DNA from 3 places in the Mastigocladopsis repens PCC 10914 genome. Region 1 is predicted to be linked to each of the others. Evidence: predicted binding sites of a transcription regulator. Region 1 holds the regulator's gene; each other region holds the start of a gene.

Region 1 (3,286 bases):
CCTGTAGCAAGAACTTGACCGCGAAAGAGTGCTAGTTTCCCTAAACGCAGGTCACGGTAAGACTGGTAATATTTTTCCAGCCTTGCCAATTCCTGTTCCAAATAGTTTTGTTGTGTTTCCAATTCTTTGAGGCGAGACTCCCGTTGAGTAATCACTTGCTCTCGGGCTGCAATTTCTACATTTCGTTTTTGAATGAGTCGATCCAGTTCGGTAATTTTTTGATCGCGCTGTTCAATTGCTTGCTGTCGGTTGGCTAGTTCGCGATCGCGTTTCTCAATTGCTGCTTTGGCTTGCTCAATTGCTTTTTTAGCTTCAGCGTACAGTCGTTGGCGTTCTAACTTTCTTTGTTCAATTTCTGCCAACAGCTTTTTTTTCTCGTCGTAAACGCTTTGAAGTTCAGCTATGGCTTGTTTATATCGAGTGACTGCAAGACTTAGCTGGTTTTGAGTGCGTTGAAGTTGAGTTTGAGTCTTGGTTTGTTGACTTATGGTGCGGTTGAGTTGAGCCTGAGTTGCCTGTTGTTTGGCGTTTGCCTCCCGCAAGGATTGATTCGTTTGCTGCAAGCGTTCTTCTTGAGCCTTTTGTTCTTTTCTGGCTTGATCTAGCTCTCCTCTTGTTTCCTCTAGCTGCTTTGCTGTTGTTTCTAGTTGTACACGCCTGCGTCTGAGGTCTTTTTGAATATCCTCTAGCTCAAAAACCCCTTTTCGCAAACCGTCATCGGCAGCAAATAAAATCCCGAGGGTTGATGCCGAAATCAAAGTACCTGTAAAAATAGTTACCAACACTGCCGTGTTTTTGGGACGCAGCTTAAATAGTGAGAGCCGTGCCTTGCCAACTCTCGTGCCAATGCGATCGCCTACGGTGGCAATCACGCCTCCCAGAATTAAAATTGCCGCGATTAGGATGTACCCGGTGGTCATCTTTAGCTACCGACGAAATCCTTCCAGATACAGCCTACTACTTCCAGTCACTATCTGTGGGAAATTAGAGATTGGCAAGCATTGACATAACTCAATTTTCACCAGTCTTTATTCCTCAGTTCAAGAGAGTTCTGAGCCGTGAGTCGTGAGTTGTGAGGAATTTTTTCTGACTTTTTTATCTTACTCAAAACTTACGACTCATTGCTCAGTACTGTTTTATGTAAATTGCCGACTTAAGGTAACAGGCTTATGCACAGTAATTTTTTTCTTGTGAATGGAAATCATCTTTTTTTCGCGCAAGTCACCTAGTAATCTAGTAACAGTCACGCGAGTCGAACCAATTGCTTCAGCAATCGCCTGATGAGATAGCTTCAAATCAACTGTGATTCCATCTGCACAAGGAACGCCAAAATCACGACAAAGAATTAACAAAAAACTCACCAATCTAGAACCCATATCTCTGTGAGCGAGTGTTTCTATCATCATTTCTGTCTGTAAAATCCGCGAAGACAGTCCTCGCAGCATTAACATCGACAATTCTGGGTTTTCCTTTAGCGCTTGTTCCACCTGTTCAATTGGTGCTGATAGCAGTTCTACAGATGTAAAAGCAACCGCATGGTAAAACCTATCTGACTTGTTTCCTGTCAGCAAGGACAAGACGCCGAAAACACTATTTTCCCGCAGCAGTGCTACGGTTATTTCTTCTCCAGCTTCATACACCCTGGAGAGTTTAACGGCACCTTTTAATAGAAAAAACACTCGTTCGGCAGGATCGCCGGGGAAAAAGATGGTTTTATTCCGTTCAAACGTTTCCACAACCGGTGGAAACGCTCCGGTCGCCATCTGACGAAAAACATTTGCTAGGGCTTTATCTTGTGTCACTATCATCTCCCTTCCCCTACCCAATGCCGGAAAAACTAAAACCGATTCCCTAAGAATACACCTGAAAAATCAATAACACATTGTCAACCTTTTTGTACTTTCCTATACTTATCATCTTTGCTTCATAGTTATTTGTTCATCATGATACATAATTTCTCATGTTTAGATCTAGTCCTTTCTAATAGTTAATTACAAAACTTTTTTCAAAAGTTTTATGAAGTAAAAAAAATAGACATAGTAATCCTATTGAAGGTGTGGAATTGCGGTAGTTGGGCAGTAGGTAGCAGATAGAGAAATAAATCCCATTGACTACCTAATACCTACTATTTCCTACCTACTATCTACCACCTACTGCCTACTCATAAATCATTGAGGAATGCTATATGTTGGGCATATCTTAAGAATTTAGCGGGGATTTTGTGGTATCCAAAGTTTAGTGAATGAGGGTGTTTGCAAATAGTGCCCAAAACAAAGACAAATCGGTGTCAGATTCTAGTATGCTCAAGCATGAATGTTCACATTAAGAATTTATATGCTGGATCTGACTGGAAAAAATGCCCTAGTAACGGGAATTGCAAACAACCGCTCAATCGCTTGGGGGATCGCTCAACAACTACACAAAGCAGGCGCTAACCTGGGCATTACCTATTTGAGCGATGATAAAGGCAAAATGGAGAAAAAAGTTGCCGAATTGGTCGAACCACTAAACCCTAGTTTGTTTCTTCCTTGTAATGTCCAAAACGACGAGGAGGTCAAGTCTACCTTCGATGAGATCGGCGATAAGTGGGGCAAGTTAGACATTTTTATCCATTGCCTTGCCTATGCCAACAAAGATGATCTCACTGGAGATTTTAGCCAAACCTCCCGTTCTGGCTTTAATCTAGCTTTAGAGGTCAGTACCTACTCCCTAGTGCAACTCGCCGGATATGCTAAACCTTTGATGACACAGGGAGGAAGTATCGTCACTCTCACTTACCTAGGAGGTGTGCGGGCAATTCCCAACTATAATGTGATGGGAGTTGCCAAAGCAGGTTTAGAAGCGTGCGTGCGTTACTTGGCTGCTGAAATGGGTCCGCAAAATATTAGAGTGAACGCCATCTCTGCCGGTCCTATTCGTACTTTAGCCTCTAGTGCCGTAGGAGGCATTTTGGATATGATTCATCATGTGGAGCAGGTGGCTCCCCTACGACGCACTGTCACTCAGGTGGAAGTGGGCAATGCGGCGGCTTTCTTGTGTAGTGATCTGGCAAGTGGAATGACAGGGCAAGTCCTGTATGTGGATGCAGGATATGAAATCATGGGAATGTAAAGTCAGTACAGCTAATTGCTATTTCTGTATTTATCATTAGCAATTAGCTGTTAGCAAATGGCTCTGACCCATTACTCTATCGTAAGCATAAGCTAGGTTCTGTATGCAAATAAGCGATGCCGACCGCAAGGACTCCGTCCTACGCCCAATTCTCCCTTCACACCAAGAACAACCT
Region 2 (3,286 bases), 4.0 Mb from region 1:
TCAACCTATCTTTGAAAAGCTATTTATAGACAATAAGGTGAAGAAGAATTCAGTATTCAGTATTGAAAATGCAATTAGTGGAGGCTAACGCCAAGGGCGACGCTAGACGTTTGCGTAGCGTGCGCTTGCGCTTACAAACCCGCCACGCTCTTAAAGACCACCAAAATCTTTGATTTGGTGGGAGCGGTGAGTACCCTCAAGTCATCCGCCACATGGCTAACACCACGCTCCGCGTAAGCGCTTCGTTGTGTTACCTTCCCTAGTTCATTGTCAATCGTAATTTTAATTGTTTTTCCCGTAATCCACCGCCTCTTTGTCAAAGCGTATTGCTTAGCTGGAAACAGAAGAAGCCCCACATCTGACCTGAAAGGCAGTGTGGGATGAATTCTGGGCAATGATGAATTGACCAACGAGCGATAGTGAACGCAGTTTACTCAGCAATGTTGGTCGTTCGCGTTAGGGTGCCGTAGGCATTGAGGAATTGTCTATCTCCGGGATTTTTAACGAGTCAACATAATAATAGAGTCTTCCCGCAGAGTAGAGAGTGCCCTACGCATTTAACATTTACTTTATAGACAGCCTCTCATTTTCTAATTTTTTTTTCAAGCGCTAAAGAAATGGAATAGAGAGAGGAGGTAAAACGACTCCTGCTCTACTGCTCTTCTCCACAAGTTGTAGAAAAAAGCTATATCGCTAGAAAGAGCGTGCCGAACCCTTGCTTAGAACGAGATCGCTCTATCCCCACTCTCTTATACGTTCTTACACTCCTTACACTCACAATCAACTCATATAAACACAAGGTTTGATTGGAGTTGATAGTCTGAGTCAAAACTGCTAGCTTAACACTGACCAATAAACTGCATCCTTAAAAGAAAATGAAACTTTCAAAAAAACTAGCAATTTTGTCAGTTAATGGTTGTCATAAGTCAAACTCAAACTTTATGATAACCATTGTTAGTTCAATGACTAGCAACAGCTAGTTGCTCCTGAGCTGGAGAAGTTTCAAGCACTCTCAGGCTAGGGAATAAGAAGTGGTTCTCTTCAACGTATTGAGCACCAAATAGACCCTTTTCTGCCCAGAAATAACGGTCTGTTGTGTGTTCATTTCGCTTTACAAGTAGCAACGCGGGTGGCAAGATCCCTTCAGCTTGAATGAATTTTCTAGCTGCTGTCACAGGTTTATCTTCGCCGCTTTCGATGCTAAATTGAGGTACGTGCTCTAAAATTCGCCGTCCTTCTTGGCGACGACGGCTCTTCCTCTTGCGTCTCCTTGCCAACCTTCTGTCCTCCTCTTACAAGCAACCGATTGTAGTGATAGCTACAAAATCCGTCGTCATTATAAAAGTTCTAGTTCAAAAATTCAAGAGTTGTTAACCTTTTGATACAAGAGCAATAATTTATTTTTTCGTAGAAAAAATAAAAGCAGCAAACAATATAATTCCTGGGAACGAACCGTTAGTTGCAGGATTCAGTTAAGCTTTGTTAAATGGAAAAAGCTAACTCCTGTTCCTTTTCGTCCCTCTAGTCTGTTACCTTAAGCAAGGGCTCTTGAAATGTTCATGTTTGCCAGTTCTGAGTTTGTTGCTCTATGCCGAGAGCAATTGGCACTATTAGCCCAAGGGCTGGAAGCATCTTTGAGCGTTGTCTATTTAACGCAAGAATTGATAGAGGCTTCGACAAATGAAGCGAAGTTTATTCCTGTGCTGGTTTACCCAGAAACGGCAGTGGAACAGCAAGGAGCCAATGCTTTGGTATTGTCCATATCAATACCTATTTCAAGCTCTAACTGGGATTTACCTAGCTCAACCTCCGCTACCTTGGAGAGAACACAGCATTCTCGTCACGGGGATGTACTTGAGCTGAAAGACAACCGCTCTAATCGGAGGTTATTGAAAGCAGCAGAGGAATTTCCAGCCCCATCACAAGAACCTGTGACAGGAGATGCAGCACCACCCGATTCAACAGAGGAATCTTTACTCAGAGGTGACCAAATTGTTTTACCTCTTGTCCATGAAGATGTGATGATGGGGTTGCTAGTCACAGTCAAGGAAGACCGAGCATGGAATGAACAAGAAAGGAGTGAAATAGAACGGATCGCCCAAACGTTATCGCTTGCTTGTGTTTTGGATCAGCGTCGAGCATGGTTGCACCAGCAGTTGCAGCAACAACAAATTCTGCAAGAGAAGCAGCAAGATTTACTGGATAATTTATTGCACCAGCTTCGCAATCCATTAACAGCATTGCGAACCTTTGGCAAGCTGTTACTGAAGCGACTGCGACCAGGAGATGCTAACCGGGAGGTAGCGGCTAGTATTGTACGGGAAAGCGATCGCCTCAAAGAATTGTTGCAACACTTTGATGAAGTTATTGACCTGACAGCAGAAGATTTAGGACCAGTAGCGCTACCACAAAAAGAAGTCCTTGTAGAAGCAAACGTGCAGAAAGACCCAAAAGCGCCACTGTTATTACCTGGTACAGGAGACAAAGAAGTGAATTGTTCTGTACTGTCTATATTAGAACCATTGTTAGTGTCAGCCAGAGCGATCGCTCAAGAGAGAAATTTGCAACTCATATCTGAAATTCCTCCTAACTTACCTCTAGTACGCACTAACCCCAAAGCATTACAAGAGGTATTAAGCAATATCATTGACAATGCTTTAAAATATACTCCCACTGGCGGCAAGATTTTAATCCAAACGGGGCAAGAAAAACCATTATTTCAGGGAATTGTCATCAGTGATACTGGTCCTGGCATTCCACCACAAGATTTAGAGCATCTTGGAGAGCGTCATTACCGAGGTGTTCAAGCTCAGACGGAAATTCCTGGCACGGGGTTGGGATTATCAATTGCCAAACAGCTCATAGAGCAAATGCAGGGCGAAATACAAGTTTTCAGCCCTGCTCTTACCTCGCTTATTACATCACCTGATGCGCCGGGAACAACCTTTATTATTTGGTTACCTGTTGTGAGTGGTTAGTTGTTAGTTGTTAGTCGGTAGTTGTAATGAGTAACTATTAACTACTTACTCATAACTATCTCAGTGAAACCTGAAAGTTTTGACCGATGGTCATTTGCAGGTCAGTATCTGGGTCAATGGCGATTAAGTCAACACTCTTTTTACCAAAGAATAGACCAATCAATCCACCAATCGCAGCACCACCCAAAACTTCTTCTGTAGCAATAGCCTTATCACCAGTCACAACCGAAACTGCTGCTGCTGCACCTGCGCCTAGTGCGGCATTCTTAACAATACCTCCAGTATTGGTTCCCCGTTTGATAGTTTCG
Region 3 (3,286 bases), 1.6 Mb from region 1:
TGAGTCTCTGCCCTAGTGGTTTATCGAATTAATTTATGATGCTTGTACAAATTCGTAGTCAGGACTTTAGTCCTAAATTTTTTGAGCGCTTAAGTGCTCACTACGAAGCCTTCAAAATAAATGTGATAGACCACTAGCGTGTTATCTTTTGTGAATTTCTGGCAATTTTACCGAATTAATTAAAACTTGGCTCCTTAAAAACAGCTAGCTTTCAAAAGCGAGTTCTACCCTATCTCCCAACTGTATCTGCAACTGTGACTGGGCGTTACCGCTGTTGATGGCAATTTCTACCCAGCCGTGACTTTCAACTAGTGAGATCGCCTCTCCAACTTTCACATCACTATAAGTTTCACATCCTGTAATCGTTAACCCAGCTGCTTTAACATACCAAGTTCTGCCTTGCACGTAATTCCCAGGAATGTTGGTTACTAAGTTCCCGAAGTGGTCAATATATTGAATAGAACCTGCTATACCTGTTTCTGTTAAAATACATCCGGATATGTCCATTGGTACCAAAATTGCTGAGTTGATGGGATTTCCTAGCTCTTTGAGAGGGACTCCGCTTGCAAGATGTGCCGCGACTGGTGCAAAGATATCCCTACCGTGGAAAGTCTTGCTGAGTTGGGGGGTTCTCCAATAATCAGAGTTCGTCAATTCTACAACTGCGATCGCTGGACTTTGACTTAACAATCCGCTGAATATGCCATTATCTGGTCCTACCAAAAACCCATTGGCAAATTCTACCGCGATCGCCCGTCGCCTTCCTCCCACACCCGGATCGACTACTGCCAAATGTACTGTCCCATCGGGAAAGTAAGGGTAAGCATTCATTAGGCAAAATCGAGCAGCCGCGATGTTTTGCGGCGGAATTTGGTGTGTCAAGTCTACCAACCTCAGTTCTGGGTTGATTTCGGCAATAACTCCCTTCATTACGCCGACATAAATATCGCGATCGCCAAAATCGCTGAGCAAAGTGATCATGGAGTTGTGATGCATCTTGCTATAATTTATTTCTGGTTGATTAATATATATTAAGTTTATTTTTCTGTAACAAAAGCTACTAAAAATTTGCTATGTTATGAAAATCAGACATTAATGGGGAAAAAAAGAGGCAACTTGTTAAATGACTAAGAACAGAGTGGAAGCGACAAAAAACGCACGGGAAGCGCATCAACTGAATATTAAAAGAAGCTTAGAACATCGCTTACAAGTCGCTAGAGCTAAGGGAGACGAAAAGCTAATTCGCCAATTGGAAGCAGAGATGAAGTATTTCGGCTAAATTAACGTTTTATTGTTCTAGTTCATAGTTCTGTTGTGTGTCAGCCCGCTTCGGCGGGTTTTCCTGTTTTCAAAAGGTACAATTTTGTTTTATCCAGGTCTGGTCAGCTTGCAAACGCACCAGGGTCAACCAAACCAAGCAAATCATCAATTAAGAAAAAGTGGATGTGCATTTCCTTGCACATCCACTTTTTTTGACTTCATAATTTCACAAAAAGCTATTTCACCTGAGTTACGCGCCAACTGAGTTTCAAATTCACCCAAAAGTTCCAAACAGTAGCAACTGCAATGGCAATCAGGTTAGCAATGTAGCGGTTGGGAATGACAAAATTGAACACCAAGTTCAACACCAAGACATTCAACACTAGTCCAGCTAGACAGATAATGTTGAATTTCAAAAACCGCTTCAAGCGCTGACGCCATTGCTGCTGCTGGCTGCTGACATCAGCAAACGTCCACATATCATTCCACAAGAAATTATTGAAAATTGCTACTTCCCCAGCAATGATTTTGCTGCGCGTCAGAGGTAAAGCCAGGGTTGTCGGGTCACTGAGCAAGTAAAGCACTGCCATATCCACAAATACCCCTGATAGTCCCACTAAACCAAAGCGGACAAACCGACCAATGGGGAAACCGATGCGTTGACTAAATTGTCCTAGTCGACCGGTCGATAGCCGCAAGCGGATTAAGTGGTGGATGTACTCGAGATATTGCTTCCATGTTACCTTACTTTCACCCTCTTTGCGCTCGCAGAACACATAGCCGACTTCGGCAATTTTCCCCACGTTTCCGCGCCCGATGACCTCCAAGAGAATTTTGTATCCTACGGGATTAAGGGTTTGACCAACTATACAGCGGCGACGTATCATAAAATAACCGCTCATTGGGTCTGAAACTCTTGCAAGAACCCCTGGTAGGATTATCAATCCTAACAACTGAGCGCCTCGGGATAAGAAACGCCTGATGAAACTCCAACTGCTGACTCCACCGCCTTCTACGTGACGGCTGGCGACTGCTAAATCTGCTCCTTGTTCAATAGCTTGTAATAGTTGCAGTAGCACATGGGGTGGATGTTGCAAATCCCCATCAATGACCCCTAAAACACCTCCAGTGGCTGCTTGCCATCCGCGAATCACTGCACTGGATAATCCCCGTTCAAGCTGTCGTCGCATCACCCGTAGTTGGGGGTATTCTCCGATGAGCGACTGGGCTATGTTCCATGTACCATCTGGACTGTCATCGTCCACGACAATCATCTCATACTTTCCAGCTATCGACTCATCTAGTAAGCTGCTTAATACAGAGACGATTTTTTGAATATTTGCCGCTTCGTTATATGTCGGAATTACCAGAGACAACAATATGGGTTCACCATCTGGTGTTATGGTTGCAGGGGGTAATTCTGGAATTTGTAATGCACCTGTGGGTACTGATAAGAAAGAATTAGGTTGGATGATACTCATGCAGAGAGAATTTTCTGGGGAAACAGCGCTTGTATTAATTATGTTCGAGCGTGCTTTTTGTGGTTTTAGTCAAAATTAATAGTTGCTTATTCGTGTTTCTGCCTTCTATCACAAGACCTATGTCTTAGGTATGAGTTTATTTTGTATAGTTTTCCCCTAAATTATATAGTTGATTATGCTCATCTTTTCCAAAGTAATTATACCTGGGATAATCCTGACGCTTGCCACTTAAGCGTTCTATTTGCTAGCTCTATTTGCTAGCAAAGAATAGCGGTCATTTTTTGACTTCACAATCGCCATTCCTCTAAGGATATGAACGGCAAATTAATGCATAGCAAGGTGCTTCCTCCAACTTGGTTACGGTTTTTAGTCATCGTCCTATTGGCATTGGGTGTATTTTTTCGCTTCGTCAATCTTGACCGAAAAGTCTACTGGTTCGACGAGACTTTTACCTCACTACGAGTTGCTGGCTACACAGCGTCAGAAGCTAACGAGCAAATCTGCAATGGTCAAGAAATTAACGCTCAAGATTTACAGAAATATCA

What was found. Region 1 encodes NtcA, which controls nitrogen genes in cyanobacteria. Its sites were predicted from a motif close to TNTGTANNNNNNNNTACANA; they were not measured.
Region 2: the regulator NtcA is predicted to act here: its motif matches at 1,306-1,325, upstream of MAS10914_RS0124465 (DUF3155 domain-containing protein).
Region 3: the regulator NtcA is predicted to act here: its motif matches at 1,045-1,064, upstream of pirA (arginine synthesis PII-interacting regulator PirA).

The regions. Positions count from the first base shown of each region.
Region 1 covers NZ_JH992901.1:1,038,231-1,041,516, reverse strand. The annotation lists gene MAS10914_RS0106930 (DUF3084 domain-containing protein) at 1-920, opposite strand, end outside; gene ntcA (global nitrogen regulator NtcA) at 1,137-1,808, opposite strand; gene fabI (enoyl-ACP reductase FabI) at 2,335-3,111, shown strand; gene hisB (imidazoleglycerol-phosphate dehydratase HisB) at 3,215-3,286, shown strand, end outside.
Region 2 covers NZ_JH992901.1:5,054,457-5,057,742, reverse strand. The annotation lists gene MAS10914_RS0124465 (DUF3155 domain-containing protein) at 960-1,277, opposite strand; gene MAS10914_RS0124460 (sensor histidine kinase) at 1,554-2,978, shown strand; gene MAS10914_RS0124455 (S-layer homology domain-containing protein) at 3,034-3,286, opposite strand, start outside.
Region 3 covers NZ_JH992901.1:2,640,026-2,643,311, reverse strand. The annotation lists gene MAS10914_RS0113905 (SAM hydrolase/SAM-dependent halogenase family protein) at 205-996, opposite strand; gene pirA (arginine synthesis PII-interacting regulator PirA) at 1,124-1,279, shown strand; gene MAS10914_RS0113895 (glycosyltransferase) at 1,497-2,741, opposite strand; gene MAS10914_RS0113890 (glycosyltransferase family 39 protein) at 3,054-3,286, shown strand, end outside.